DNA from 3 places in the Streptomyces sp. NPDC047982 genome. Region 2 is predicted to be linked to each of the others. Evidence: riboswitches for the same ligand, from Rfam matches in the RefSeq annotation. Region 2 holds a riboswitch; each other region holds the start of a gene.

Region 1 (4,897 bases), on a different contig from region 2:
GGACGGGAACGAGGCACAGTCGCCGACGGCGTACACATCGGGCAGCGAGGTGCGCAGCGCCGCGTCGGCGGTCACCGACCCGTCGGGGCCGAGTTCGACGCCCGAGCCTGCCAGCCAGCCGGTGGCGGGGCGGGCACCGATGCCGACGACGACCGCCCCGGCCGGGATCCCGCGGCCGCCGGCGAGGACCACCCGGCCCGGTTCGACATGGTCGACCCGGGTGCCGGTGAGGAGTTCGGCCCCGCTCTCGGCGTACCAGGCGGCCATCGGGGCGGCGACCTCGGCGGGCAGCGTGCCGGCGAGCGGCCGGCCGGCGGCCTCCAGGACGGTGACCGCGCAGCCGGCGGCGCGGGCCGCGGTGGCGAACTCGGCGCCGATCCAGCCCGCGCCCACGACCACCACGTCGTGCCGCTCGTCGAGGACGGGCCGCAACCGCGCCGCGTCGTCGAGCGTGCGCAGCAGGTGGACGCCGGGGACGCCCTCGGTGCCGGGCAGGGCCACCGGTTCCGCACCGGTCGCGATGACCAGCACGTCGTAGGGGACGGGGCCGGACCGGGTGTCCAGTTCGTGCGCCGCGGCCCGCAGGCCGGTGACGTCGAGGCCCAGTCTCAGCTCGATGTCCAGTGCCTCGAAGTCGATGTCGAAGGCGGAGTCCTCGGCCGTGCCGAGCAACACCGCCTTCGACAGCGGGGGCCGGTCGTAGGGCTGGTGGGTTTCGGCGCCGATCACCGTGACGGGGCCGGTGAAGCCCTGCTCCCGCAGGGCCACGGCCGTCTGCACACCGGCCATCCCCGCGCCGACGACGACGACGCGGCGCTCCGTGCCCGGGTTCGGGCGCTCCGACTGCTGCGACTGCTGCTGATCGCTCACCTGTCCACCATAAGCACCTGACTGACCGTCACGGCAGGGGGAGTTCCTCCACGGTGCTGGTGCCGCTGCCCTCCTGGGACTCCCATTCCCACCGCTCCTCCAGCCGGACCCGGCCGTCCGGGAGATCGACGACGGTGGAGACGCAGTGGCCGCAGGACGTCGTTCCGTCCTGCTTGAGCTGCACGTACCGGAAGTCGAGGACGTCGCCGGCGCGGGTGCCGACGAGTCGGCCGCGGACCACGTCGCCGCCCGCGTACTCGGCCCAGATCCGGCCGTCCTCCTCGTGGTACGTGAAGCGGGTGCGGGTACCGACCTGACCGGGTGCCTGATCGGCGACCGGCGAGAGGACGAGTCCGTCGAGCGAACGGGCCATGGCGCTGCTCCCTTGCCTGGGTCCGGCGGTCCCTCACCGGGCCCGGTGGACGGGGTTTACGGCCTCATCCACGCTTGGCAGCGGGTGAGGCCGTTAGGGTGGCCACGGTAAGACACTCGCGGGAGCCCGGACGCAGGGGCTGAGAGGGAGGCTGGAGCGGCCTTCGACCGTACGAACCTGATCCGGGTCATGCCGGCGAAGGGAGGGGCTGGACGCCCATGCGTTCTTCTCACCACGAAGGCCGGTCCGCCGGGGACGGGGGGCCTTACGACGTCCTCGTCGTCGGGGGCGGGATCATCGGCCTGGTGACCGCCTGGCGCAGCGCGCAGCGCGGACTGCGCACCGGGGTCGTCGATCCCGATCCGGGTGGCGGGGCCGCCCGCGTGGCAGCCGGGATGCTGGCCGCCGTCACCGAGCTCCACTACGGCGAGGAGCTGCTGCTGGGCCTCAATCTCGCCTCTGCCGCCCGCTATCCGGCCTTCGTGGCGGAGCTGGAGGAGGCGAGCGGCCGGGACACGGGTTTTCGCACCTGCGGCACGCTCGCCGTCGCGTTGGACGCCGACGACCGGGCCCATCTGCGGGAACTGCACGCCCTGCAACGGCGTTCGGGCCTGGAATCGCAGTGGCTGACGGGCCGCGAGTGCCGCCGTCTGGAGCCGATGCTCGCGCCGGGCGTGCGCGGCGGGCTGCGGGTCGACGGCGATCACCAGATCGATCCGCGCCGGCTGGCCGCCGCGCTGCTGACCGCGTGCGAGCGGGCCGGGGTGGTCTTCCACCGGGCCCGCGCGGAGCGCCTGACGGTGGTGCGCGACCGCGCCGCCGGAATCGTGCTCGCCCGGGGCGCGGAGCTCGCCGCCGGCCAGACCGTGCTCGCCGCGGGGAGTCTCAGCGGCCGGCTGCCGGGCCTGCCGGACGGGGTCGCGCCACCGGTCCGGCCGGTGAAGGGGCAGGTGCTGCGACTGACCGTGCCCGCCCGGTACGCGCCCTTCCTCTCCCGGACGGTCCGGGCCCTGGTCCGGGGCGGCCACCTCTATCTCGTACCGCGCGAGAACGGCGAACTGGTCGTCGGCGCCACCAGCGAGGAAATGGGCTGGGACACCACCGTCACCGCGGGCGGCGTCTACGAGCTGCTGCGCGACGCCCACGAGCTGGTGCCCGGCATCACGGAGCTGCCGCTCGTCGAGACCCGGGCCGGCCTGCGCCCCGGCTCCCCCGACAACGCCCCGCTGCTGGGCCCCACCGCGCTGCCCGGCCTCCATCTCGCGACCGGCCACCATCGCAACGGGGTGCTGCTCACGCCCGTCACCGGCGACGTCATGGCGGCGGCGCTGGCCGACGGTGAGCTGCCCGAGGTGGCCCGCCCCTTCACCCCGTACCGCTTCTCGCCCGCCGCCGACTCCGTACGTCAGGAGCAGCCCGCATGACCGAGCCCGCGCCCTCCCCCGCTTCCGATTCCGTGTCCGTCCCCTCCGCCGCTTCGATGTCCGTGTCCGTGAACGGGGAGGTCCGGCTCCTCGCCGCGGGCACCGCCCTGGACGCGCTGGTCGCCGGGCTGACCTCCGCCCGCTCCGGTGTCGCGGCGGCCGTCAACGAGAGCGTCGTGCCGCGCGGGCAGTGGTCCGCCACGCCGTTGCTCGACGGGGACCGCGTCGAGATCCTGACCGCGGTCCAGGGAGGCTGACCGTGTCCGACGACCTCTTCTCGCTCGGCGACACCACGTTCGGCTCCCGGCTGATCCTGGGCACGGGCGGGGCGCCCAGCCTCGATGTGCTGGAACGCTCCCTCGTCGCCTCCGGCACCGAGCTGACCACCGTCGCGATGCGCCGTCTCGACCCGACCGTGCGGGGATCGGTGCTGTCCGTCCTGCGGCGGCTCTCCATCCGCGTCCTGCCGAACACGGCGGGCTGCTTCACCGCGGGCGAGGCCGTCCTGACCGCCCGGCTGGCCCGCGAGGCCCTCGGCACCGACTGGGTCAAGCTGGAGGTGGTGGCCGACGAGCGGACCCTGCTGCCCGACCCGGTCGAGCTGCTGGACGCCGCGGAGACCCTGGTGGACGACGGTTTCACCGTGCTGCCGTACACCAACGACGACCCGGTGCTGGCCCGTCGGCTCCAGGACGTGGGCTGCGCGGCGGTGATGCCGCTCGGTTCCCCCATCGGCTCCGGTCTGGGCATCCGCAATCCGCACAACTTCCGGCTGATCGTCGAGCAGGCGCGGGTGCCGGTGATCCTCGACGCGGGCGCCGGGACGGCCTCGGACGCCGCACTGGCGATGGAGCTGGGGTGCGCGGCGGTGATGCTGGCGTCCGCCGTGACCCGGGCCCAGGAGCCCGAGCTGATGGCCGCCGCGATGCGGCATGCGGTTGCGGGCGGGCGGCTGGCGTACCGGGCGGGCCGGATCCCGCGCCGGCACTTCGCCGAGGCGTCGTCTCCGGTGGCGGGGCGTGCGGTGCTGGACCCGGAGCGCCCGGCCTTCTGACCGGGGTGCCCGGGCACCGGCGGGCCGCGGAGGCGGCGTGTCCCTGTCACGGCTCGGCTGCGGTTCGACCCCGGGACCGTGCGGGCCGTCGGACGCGTCCGCGGCGGCTCGTAGACTCACTTGCGTGGATACGACCCTCCAGGACCCTCTCGTCGGGCAGCTGCTCGACGGCCGCTACCGCGTCGATGCCCGCATCGCCGTGGGCGGCATGGCCACGGTCTACCGGGCCGTGGACACCCGGCTCGACCGGGTGCTCGCCCTCAAGGTGATGCATCCGGCACTCGCCACCGACGCGTCCTTCGTGGAGCGGTTCATACGCGAGGCCAAGTCCGTGGCCCGGCTGGCGCACCCCAACGTGGTCGCGGTCTTCGACCAGGGCGCCCAGGGGCAGTACGTCTACCTCGCCATGGAGTACGTCGCGGGCTGCACCCTGCGCGATGTGCTGCGCGACCGCGGCGCTCTGCAACCGCGGGCCGCTCTGGACATCCTGGAACCGGTCCTCGCCGCGCTCGGCGCCGCGCACCGGGCGGGCTTCGTGCACCGCGACATGAAGCCGGAGAACGTCCTCATAGGCGACGACGGCCGGGTCAAGGTCGCCGACTTCGGTCTCGTACGGGCGGTGGGCGCCGTCACCCACACCATCGGATCAGTCCTGGGCACCGTCTCCTACCTCGCCCCCGAGCAGATAGAGCACGGCACGGCGGACACCCGCACCGACGTGTACGCCTGCGGTGTCGTCCTGTACGAAATGCTGACCGGGTCCAAGCCGCACGCCGGCGACACCCCCGCCCAGGTCATCTATCAGCACCTCAACGAGGACGTCCCGGCCCCGTCGGCCGCCGTCCCGGAACTCCCGGTCGAGCTCGACGACCTGGTGGCGAGCGCCACCGCCCGTAATCCCGAGGTCCGCCCGTTCGACGCGGTGGCGCTGCTCGCCGAGACCCGTGAGGCCCGCTCCGGCCTCACCGACGCCCAGTTGGACGCCGTACCGCCGCAGGCCCTCGCCGATGCGCACGACCCCGCCGAGGACCGCACGAGCGTGATCCCGCGGCTGCTCCCGGCCGGCCAGGGCGTCGCCCATCACACCAGCCGACTGGAAATGCCCCTGCCGGCCCCGCCGCGGCCCGCACCGCGCGCCCCGTGGCGCCGCGGCCCCCGGCGCTCCGTCGTCACCGC
Region 2 (4,897 bases):
TGACCAGGTTTGCACGGTGTTCGGCCCTCGGACCCCAGCCATGCGGCGGTCTGTGGGGGAGGCCCCCACAGGCGGGCTGACCGCCCGTCACCACGCCTGGGGGTGACCGTTGACCACGGCATCGAGCACTGCTTCCCCGACGCTGATCGGTTCGGTGCAGCGAGCACTGAGGCTGCTGGAAGCAGTGAGCGCGCATCGCGACGGGGCACCCGCGAAACAGCTGGCCAGGGAGGCGGGGCTCCCCCTTCCCACGGCCTATCACCTGCTGCGCACTCTGACGCACGAGGGCTATCTGCGCCGCGACAACGGAGTGTTCCGCTTCGGGGCCGCGGCCGAGCGCCTGACCGCCGAGGGTACGCCGCAGAACCGTCGCAGCAGGATGGCCGAGTCGCTGAGCCGCTGGCGCGACACCATCGGCGCCCCTGTGTACTGCGCCATCTACCGCGAGGGCGAGATCGAACTCGTCGCGGTCGCCGACGCCCCCGCCACGCCCGCCGTGCACGAGTGGGTGTCCTTCCGGGAGACCGGGCATGCCCATGCGATCGGCCAGTGCCTGCTGAGCCGGATCGACGAAAAGGCCCGCGAGGATCATCTGGACCGGTATCCGGTACGGCCGCTGACCCGCTACTCGGTGAAGGATCGCGCGACGTTCCTCGAGCGGCTGAAGGCGCTGGAGCGCATGGAACCTGTCGTCGAACGGGAGGAGTACGCGCTGGGAACGGTTTGTGCGGCCATTCCGATCACCGTCGGCTTCACCGCCGCCGCGATGGCGATTTCGCTACCCCTGGAACAACAACACAGATTGCGCCCCGCAGTCGAACAACTACGTGGCGAAGTGGCCAGCCTCTTGCGTTCGTTCGTGTTCTCTATCAGTATCTGAAAAATCACTCCTTGTGATCTGCTATCGCGTGCACCACGATGGCGTCAATAGGGCCATGGGGGATCATTCCTGGCCAGATTCATCTACTGCGGGGTTGAACGATGCGCGAGTCGGTTCAAGCTGAGGTCATGATGAGCTTTCTCGTCTCCGAGGAGCTCTCTTTCCGGATCCCGGTGGAACTCCGGTACGAAGTGTGTGATCCGTATGCGATTCGGATGACCTTCCATCTTCCAGGTGACGCCCCCGTCACCTGGGCATTCGGCCGTGAGTTGCTGCTCGACGGCCTCAACAGCCCCAGTGGCGACGGCGATGTGCACATCGGGCCCACGGAACCCGAAGGGCTTTCCGATGTGCACATCCGGCTCCAGGTGGGTGCTGACCGTGCTCTCTTCCGGGCTGGTTCGGCGCCGCTCGTAGCCTTTCTCGACCGGACCGACAAGCTCGTGCCGCTCGGGCAGGAGCGCACGCTGGGTGACTTCGAGGGAAATCTCGAGGAGGCCCTGGGCCGGATCCTCGCCGAGGAGCAGAACGCCGGCTGAAGAACACGGTGTCGCCGACCGGGGGCCGCCGGTCGAACATGACATCCGCCGAATGGGCGAATCGCTCTCCGTGTTCGGGACCGCTCCTCGTCAGCCGACCGATGTGCGTTCCGGGGTGCTCACGGCTTCGTCCTGCGACGGCGGCCCTTCCCGGTCCGTACGGGTGCTGGAGCTCCGGCTTCCGCGCCGAGCCCTGTGCGGTCCGCGGACACCACCAGCGCGGCGAGCACCGTCGTCACCGGCACAGAGGCGACCAGCCCGATCGAACCGACCAGCGTCCGTACGACCTCCTCCGCCACCAGCTCGCTGTTGGCCACCGTGCCCACGCTGCTCCTGGCGATCGAGAACAACAACAGCAACGGCAGCGCGGCGCCCGCGTAGGCGAGCACCAGCGTATTGACGACTGAGGCGATGTGATCGCGCCCGATCCTGATCCCTGCCCGGTAGAGCCCCCGCACGCCCATCGTCGGGTTCGCCTGGTGGAGCTCCCAGACAGCCGACGTCTGGGTGACCGTCACGTCGTCGAGCACCCCGAGCGAACCGATGATGACACCGGCCAGCAGCAGGCCGCTCATGTCGATACGCGGATACAGCCCGTGGATGAGGCCGGTGCTGTCGTCGGTGTTGCCGGTCAGGCTCGCCCAGCCGATGAAGAGCGAGCCGAGCAGCCCGATCAAGAGGAGCGAGATCAGCGTGCCCACCACCGCGACCGAGGTGCGGGCGGTGAGCCCGTGACACATGTAGAGCGCGATCAGCATGATCGCGCTGGACCCCACCACCGCGACGATCAGCGGATTCGAGCCCTGGAGGATGGCCGGGAGGATGAACAGGGTCAGTACGGCGAACGACACGGCGAGCGCGACCAGCGCCATCACCCCGCGCATTCTGCCCACCGCGACCACGACCAGGGCGAAGATCCCGGCCAGCAGTGCCATCGGGAACTTCCGGTTCACATCGGTCACCGAATACTGCAGGTCACGGGGCGCGTCAGGGGCGTACGCCACGACCACGCCCTGCCCCTCGCGCAACTGACGTGATGCGTCGGGCTGGACGACCTCCACGAACCTCCGCCCGCTGTCGTGACCGGTCGTCACCTCGACCGTGGCCTTCGCGCACAGCCCGGTGCGGCCGGTCGACGGCGGAGCGGCTTCGCCCCCGACCGGCATCTGGGAGGCGTTCACCTCCTTGCAGCCCACGGGGGCGACATCCACCACCTTGCCCTGCTGGGTCTGCCGGTCGAAGCCGACACCGGTCCGTTCGTGCGGTGGCGCACCGCCCGGCCAGAGCGCCACCAGTCCGACGAGGACCGCGGCGGCGAACGGGATCAGTACGGCCGCGATGACCTTCCGCAGATGCCTGGAGACGGGCGCGGCGGGTCCGTGGGCGTGCGCATGGCCATGTGCGTGGTCGTGCTGATGGCTCGGTGGTTCGGAAGCTCTGGGGAGGGACGTCACCGGGCGATCATCGCAAGGAGGCAAGGGACCCTCTGTTCATTCCACCGGACAGGGCGCTAGCGTGGAGGAACCTTTGCACACGCGGGAGCTCGGAGCACCGGGCTGAGAGGGCGCTGATATCCGTACGTCCGTACGGGAGGGGCTGCGCCGACCGCCGAACCTGTTACCGGGTAATGCCGGCGTAGGGAGATAGGTCTCCATGACCACATCGGACACACGCACGCCTGCCTCCAGCCAGAGCGACGAGGCCGGGAAGTCCATCGGCTGGCACAAGGGATACGTCCAGGGCTCACGCCCCGACATCCGTGTGCCCGTCCGTCAGGTGCACCTCACGAACGGCAAGGACGTGACGCTGTACGACACGTCGGGGCCGTACACCGATCCCACCGTCGAGACCGACGTCCGTCGCGGACTCGCGCCGCTGAGGGGGAATTGGATCACCGCGCGCGGCGACACCGAGGAGTACCCGGGCCGCCCCGCCCGCCCCGAGGACGACGGGCTCAAGCACACCTCGCCGCGTATGGGGTCTCCCCTGCTCGGGCGAAGCCGAGAGCTTGGAGAAGGGCTGCGCAATCTCGACGCGGTCTTCCCCGGTCGGCCCCGGCTGCCGCGCCGCAGCCGGGACGGCCGGCCCGTGACCCAGCTCGCGTATGCCAGGCGGGGCGAAATCACTCCGGAAATGGAGTACGTGGCGATCCGGGAGGGCGTCGAGCCGGAGGCGGTGCGCGAGGAGATCGCCGCAGGCCGCGCCGTGCTGCCGGCGAATGTCAACCATCCCGAGACCGAGCCGATGATCATCGGAAAGCGGTTTCTGGTGAAGGTCAATGCCAACATCGGCAACTCCGCGGTGACGTCCTCCATTGAGGAGGAGGTGGAGAAGATGACGTGGGCGACGCGCTGGGGCGCCGACACGGTCATGGACCTTTCCACCGGGCGCGACATTCACACCACCCGTGAGTGGGTTCTGCGCAACTCCCCGGTGCCGATCGGCACCGTGCCCCTCTACCAGGCCCTCGAAAAGGTCGACGGCAAGGCCGAGGAACTGACGTGGGAGATCTACAAGGACACCGTCGTCGAACAGGCCGAGCAGGGCGTCGACTACATGACGGTGCACGCCGGCGTACGCCTGCCGTACGTTCCGCTGACCGCCCGCCGCAAGACCGGCATCGTCTCGCGCGGCGGCTCGATCATGGCGGCGTGGTGCCTCGCGCACCACAAGGAGTCATTCCTCTACGAGAACTTCGAGGAACTCTGCGAACTCCTCGCCTCCTACGACGTGACGTACTCGCTCGGCGACGGGCTGCGCCCCGGCTCGATCGCGGACGCCAACGACGAGGCGCAGTTCGCCGAACTGCACACGCTCGGTGAGCTGAACACGATTGCCAAGCGGTACGGCGTCCAGACCATGATCGAGGGCCCGGGCCATGTCCCGATGCACAAGATCAAGGAGAACATCGACCTCCAGCAGGAGATCTGCGAGGAGGCGCCCTTCTACACGCTCGGCCCGCTGACCACCGATGTCGCTCCGGCGTACGACCACATCACCTCGGGCATCGGCGCGGCGATGATCGCCTGGTGGGGCACGGCGATGCTCTGTTACGTGACGCCCAAGGAGCACCTCGGGCTGCCGAACCGGGACGACGTGAAGACTGGCGTGATCACGTACAAGATCGCGGCCCACGCGGCGGACCTCGCCAAAGGGCATCCGGGGGCGCAGGACTGGGACGACGCGCTCTCCGACGCCCGGTTCGAGTTCCGGTGGGAGGATCAGTTCAACCTGGCGCTCGACCCGGTCACGGCACGGGGGTTCCACGACGAGACGCTGCCCGCGGAGCCGGCGAAGACGGCGCACTTCTGCTCGATGTGCGGCCCGAAGTTCTGTTCGATGAAGATCTCTCAGGACATCCGGCGTGAACACGGGGTGTCACAAGCGGAGATCGAGGCGGGGATGTCGGAGAAGTCGAAGGAGTTCGCGGCGGCCGGCAACCGTGTCTACCTGCCCGTCGCGGACTGAGGTGACGGCC
Region 3 (4,897 bases), on a different contig from region 2:
CTCGTCTGGCGGATGGCCCAGCCTCCGGAGGGCTACCTCAAGGACGTCACGGCCGGTGTGTTCGCCGCGTTCTACGTCCCGTTCCTCGCCACCTTCGTCGCCATGCTCCTGACCGCGGACGACGGGCCGCAGCGGGTGCTCACCTTCCTGCTGCTGACCGTGGTCAGCGACACAGGGGCGTACGCCGTCGGCTGGCGCTTCGGCAAGCACAAGCTCGCGCCGCGCATCAGCCCCGGAAAGACCCGCGAGGGCCTCTTCGGGGCCGTCGCCTTCGCGATGGTCGCGGGCGCCCTGTGCATGCAGTTCCTGATCGACGGCGGTGTCTGGTGGCAGGGCCTGCTGCTGGGGCTCGCGGTCGCGGTCAGCGCCACCCTCGGCGACCTCGGCGAATCGATGATCAAGCGGGACCTCGGCATCAAGGACATGGGCACCCTGCTGCCGGGCCACGGCGGGATCATGGACCGGCTGGACTCGCTGCTGCCGACCGCTCCGGTGGTCTGGCTGCTGCTGGTGCTGTTCGTCGGCTCCGGCTGAGCCGAGGGGCGGCTCGCCCGTCCCCCCCACCTGGGCGTTCTCCCGATGAGGGCCCGCTGTCCACAGGGCGGCGGGCCCTCGTCGTCGCGTCTGCGACACTGGATGAACCATGCCTAAGCCCGGAGAACTCACTTTCGTCGCACCCCGCGGAGCCAAGAAGCCGCCGCGGCACCTCGCCGACCTCACGCCCGCCGAGCGCAAGGAGGCCGTCGCCGCGATCGGCGAGAAGCCGTTCCGCGCCCAGCAGCTCTCGCAGCACTACTTCGCGCGGTACGCGCACGACCCGGCCGAGTGGACCAACATCCCGGCCGCCTCGCGGGAGAAGCTCGCCGAGGCGATGTTCCCCGAGCTGATGTCCGTGGTCCGTCACATCAGCTGCGACGACGACACCACCCGCAAGACGCTGTGGAAGCTGCACGACGGGACGCTCGTCGAATCCGTCCTGATGCGTTACCCGGAGCGGGTGACGATGTGCATCTCGTCGCAGGCGGGCTGCGGGATGAACTGCCCGTTCTGCGCCACCGGGCAGGCCGGTCTGGACCGCAATCTGTCGACCGCGGAGATCGTCCACCAGATCGTGGACGGCATGCGGGCGCTGCGCGACGGGGAGGTGCCCGGAGGACCGGCGCGGCTCTCCAACATCGTCTTCATGGGCATGGGCGAGCCGCTGGCCAACTACAACCGCGTCGTCGGCGCGATCCGTCGGCTGACCGATCCGGAGCCGGACGGGCTGGGGCTGTCGCAGCGGGGGATCACCGTGTCCACCGTGGGGCTGGTGCCCGCGATGCGGCGCTTCGCCGACGAGGGCTTCAAGTGCCGGCTGGCCGTCTCGCTGCACGCGCCGGACGACGAGCTGCGCGACACCCTCGTCCCGGTGAACACCCGGTGGAAGGTGCGCGAGGTGCTGGACGCCGGGTGGGAGTACGCGGAGAAGTCCGGCCGCCGTGTCTCCATCGAGTACGCGCTGATCCGGGACATCAACGACCAGGCGTGGCGCGGTGATCTGCTCGGCCGGCTGCTCAAGGGCAAGCGGGTGCACGTCAACCTGATCCCGCTGAACCCGACGCCCGGCTCCAAGTGGACCGCCTCCCGGCCCGAGGACGAGAAGGCGTTCGTGGAGGCCATCGCGACGCACGGGGTACCGGTGACCGTACGGGACACCCGGGGCCAGGAGATCGACGGGGCCTGCGGGCAGCTGGCGGCGGCCGAGCGCTGAGACCGAAGCCGACCGGATCGCGGGAGCACTGAGTCCGGCGTTCTGCGGGTCCGCAGTGGTCCGGCCGGACCGCGCGGCGCACGGGCGCCGGGGGCCGGGGGCCTGGGGCCTTCGGCGCCGGTCGGCCGAGGCCCCGGCGGGCCGGTCGGCCGGCCCGTGTAACCTGGCCCGGAATCAACTTCATATTCCGACAGGGGAGCGCCACAGCGCTGAGAGTGCGGCACCGGGGGACCGGTCGTCCGCAGACCCTCTGAACCTCGCCCGGGTCATTCCGGGTAGGAAGTTCGGTCATCAACTCATGCTGTTGCGCCCTGCCCGCTTTCCGCGGGCGGGGCCGCGTCTCTTCCTGGCCAAAACCCAGGAGGAATCCACCATGACCACCACGCGCAGGACCATGGGCGCCACGCGCGGGTCCGTGCGGCTCGCGGCCACGGCCGTCGTCACCGCACTCGGCATCACGTCACTGGCCGGATGCGGGAGTTCCGGCACCTCGTCCTCCGGCTCGGGCGGCACGAAGGGCACGGGCCCGAAATCCGTGACGCTCGTCAGCCACGACTCCTTCAACGCCTCCGACGCAGTGCTGAAGGAGTTCACCGAGGAGACCGGCTACACCGTCAAGGTCCTGAAGAGCGGCGACGCGGGCGTGGCCCTCAACCAGGAGATCCTGACCAAGGGATCGCCGCGCGGAGACGTGTTCTTCGGCGTCGACAACACCCTCCTCTCCCGCGCCCTCGACAGCGGCATCTTCACGCCGTACGAGGCGAAGGGCATCGACCGGGTCGCGGCCGGTACCCGGCTGGACGCCGAGCACCGGGTCACGCCGGTCGACACCGGCGACGTCTGCGTCAACTACGACAAGAAGTACTTCGCCGACAAGAAGCTCGCCCCGCCGCGGACCTTCGACGACCTGGCGAAGCCCGCGTACAAGAACCTCCTGGTCACCGAGAACGCGGCGACCTCCTCGCCCGGTCTCGGCTTCCTCCTCGGCACCGTCGCCGCCTACGGCGAGCAGGGCTACCAGGACTACTGGAAGAAGCTGAAGGACAACGGCGTCAAGGTCGTCGACGGCTGGGAGCAGGCGTACAACGAGGAGTTCTCCGGCTCCGCGGGCGGCAGGAAGGCCGAGGCCGACCGTCCGCTCGTCGTCTCGTACGCGTCCAGCCCGCCCGTCGAGGTGCTGTACGCGAAGCCGCAGCCGTCCGAGGCCCCGACAGGGGTCGCCACCGGGACCTGCTTCCGGCAGATCGAGTTCGCGGGCCTGCTGAACGGCGCGAAGAACGAAGCGGGCGGCAAGGCGCTGCTGGACTTCCTGATCAGCAAGCGTTTCCAGGAGGACATGCCGCTCAACATGTTCGTGAACCCGGTCGTCCCGGACGCGAAGCTGCCGGACCTGTTCACGAAGTTCGGCGCGACCGTCGAGAAGCCGACGACCGTCGCTCCCGACCTGATCGCCGAGAACCGTGAGCAGTGGGTCCAGTCGTGGTCCTCGCTCGTCGTGAAGTAGCCGGGCCCGCCGCTCTCGCGGAGGTGAAGGGCGCGGACGGCACGGGTCCGCGCCCGTGCGCCGACCGCACGGGCGCGGCGCGCGCCGCGTCCCGGCGCGCGGGCGCGGTGCGGACGGCCCTGATGGCCGTGCCCGTCGCGTTCTTCGCGGTGTTCTTCGCCTACCCCGTCGTCGCGATCGTCGGCCGGGGGCTGAAGGCGGACGGCGTGTGGCAGTTCGGCCGGATCGGCGAGGTGCTGGCCCGGCCGGAGATCCGCGACGTCCTCTGGTTCACCACCTGGCAGGCGCTCGCCTCGACCGCGCTGACGCTGCTCGTCGCACTGCCCGGCGCTTACGTCTTCGCCCGCCTCGACTTTCCCGGGAAGCAATTGCTGCGGGCGGTGGTCACCGTGCCGTTCGTCCTGCCGACCGTCGTCGTCGGGACGGCGTTCCTGGCGGTGCTGGGGCGCGGCGGACTCCTCGACGAACTCTGGGGCGTGCGCCTCGACACCACCGTGTGGGCGATTCTCCTCGCCCATGTCTTCTTCAACTACGCGGTGGTCGTACGGACCGTCGGCGGCCTGTGGGCGCAGCTCGATCCGCGGCAGGAGGAGGCCGCCCGGGTGCTGGGCGCCGGACGGTTCGCGGCCTGGCGGCGGGTGACGCTGCCGGCCCTCGCGCCCGCCGTGGCCGCCGCCGCGCTGATGGTATTCCTTTTCACCTTCACCTCGTTCGGCGTCGTGCAGATCCTCGGCGGCCCCGGGTACGCCACGCTGGAGGTGGAGATCTACCGGCAGACCGCCCAGCTCCTCGCCCTTCCGACGGCCGCCGTGCTGACGCTGATCCAGTTCGCCGCGGTGGGCGCGATCCTCGCGGTGCACGCGTGGACCGTACGGCGCAGGGAGACCGCGCTGAGGCTGGTCGATCCGGAACGGACCGCCCGCAGGCCGCGCGGGGGCGGGCAGTGGGCGCTGCTCGGCGCGGTGCTGCTGACCGTGCTGGTGCTCATACTGCTGCCCCTCGCGGTGCTGGTGGAACGCTCGCTCGACACTCCCGGCGGCCATGGTCTCGACTTCTACCGCGCTCTGGGATCGGTGGACGCGGGCGGAGGCACCTTCCTGGTCGCGCCGCTCGAAGCGATCGGGAACTCCGTGGCGTACGCGCTGGTCGCGACGACGATCGCGCTGGTCGTGGGCGGGCTGGCCGCTGCCGCGCTGACCCGGCGCGCGGGGCGGCTCGTGCGTGGTTTCGACGCGCTGCTGATGCTGCCGCTGGGGGTGTCGGCGGTCACCGTCGGCTTCGGCTTCCTGATCACCCTGGACAAGCCGCCGCTGGACCTGCGTACGTCGTGGATCCTGGTGCCGCTCGCCCAGGCGCTGGTCGGCGTGCCCTTCGTCGTACGGACCATGCTGCCGGTGCTGCGCGCGGTGGACGGCCGGCTCCGTGAGGCGGCCGCGGTGCTCGGGGCCTCGCCGCTGCGGGCCTGGCGGGAGGTCGATCTCCCGCTGGTGCGGCGGGCGTTGCTGGTCGCGGCCGGTTTCGCGTTCGCCGTGTCGCTCGGCGAGTTCGGTGCGACGGTGTTCATCGCACGGCCCGACCGGCCGACGCTGCCGGTGGCGGTGGCCCGGCTGCTGGGCCGGGCCGGTGAGCTCAACTACGGCCAG

What was found. A riboswitch is a leader RNA that binds a small molecule or an ion and turns the genes downstream of it on or off. The one in region 2 is predicted to bind thiamine pyrophosphate.
Region 1: it holds a riboswitch for thiamine pyrophosphate, as region 2 does, so the genes downstream of both, thiO (glycine oxidase ThiO) here and thiC (phosphomethylpyrimidine synthase ThiC) in region 2, are expected to answer to the same signal.
Region 3: it holds a riboswitch for thiamine pyrophosphate, as region 2 does, so the genes downstream of both, ACGF2V_RS16015 (thiamine ABC transporter substrate binding subunit) here and thiC (phosphomethylpyrimidine synthase ThiC) in region 2, are expected to answer to the same signal.

The regions. Positions count from the first base shown of each region.
Region 1 is NZ_JBIDBS010000004.1:328,626-333,522, forward strand. Features, by position in the region: gene ACGF2V_RS06985 (FAD-dependent oxidoreductase) at 1-789, opposite strand, end outside; gene ACGF2V_RS06990 (hypothetical protein) at 899-1,243, opposite strand; TPP riboswitch at 1,352-1,464, shown strand; gene thiO (glycine oxidase ThiO) at 1,462-2,667, shown strand; gene thiS (sulfur carrier protein ThiS) at 2,664-2,924, shown strand; gene ACGF2V_RS07005 (thiazole synthase) at 2,927-3,721, shown strand; gene pknB (Stk1 family PASTA domain-containing Ser/Thr kinase) at 3,846-4,897, shown strand, end outside.
Region 2 is NZ_JBIDBS010000001.1:207,775-212,671, reverse strand. Features, by position in the region: gene ACGF2V_RS00920 (helix-turn-helix domain-containing protein) at 110-880, shown strand; gene ACGF2V_RS00915 (SsgA family sporulation/cell division regulator) at 982-1,419, shown strand; gene ACGF2V_RS00910 (YibE/F family protein) at 1,539-2,873, opposite strand; TPP riboswitch at 2,945-3,078, shown strand; gene thiC (phosphomethylpyrimidine synthase ThiC) at 3,073-4,887, shown strand.
Region 3 is NZ_JBIDBS010000011.1:100,821-105,717, reverse strand. Features, by position in the region: gene ACGF2V_RS16025 (phosphatidate cytidylyltransferase) at 1-534, shown strand, start outside; gene rlmN (23S rRNA (adenine(2503)-C(2))-methyltransferase RlmN) at 644-1,750, shown strand; TPP riboswitch at 1,933-2,050, shown strand; gene ACGF2V_RS16015 (thiamine ABC transporter substrate binding subunit) at 2,124-3,254, shown strand; gene ACGF2V_RS16010 (iron ABC transporter permease) at 3,377-4,897, shown strand, end outside.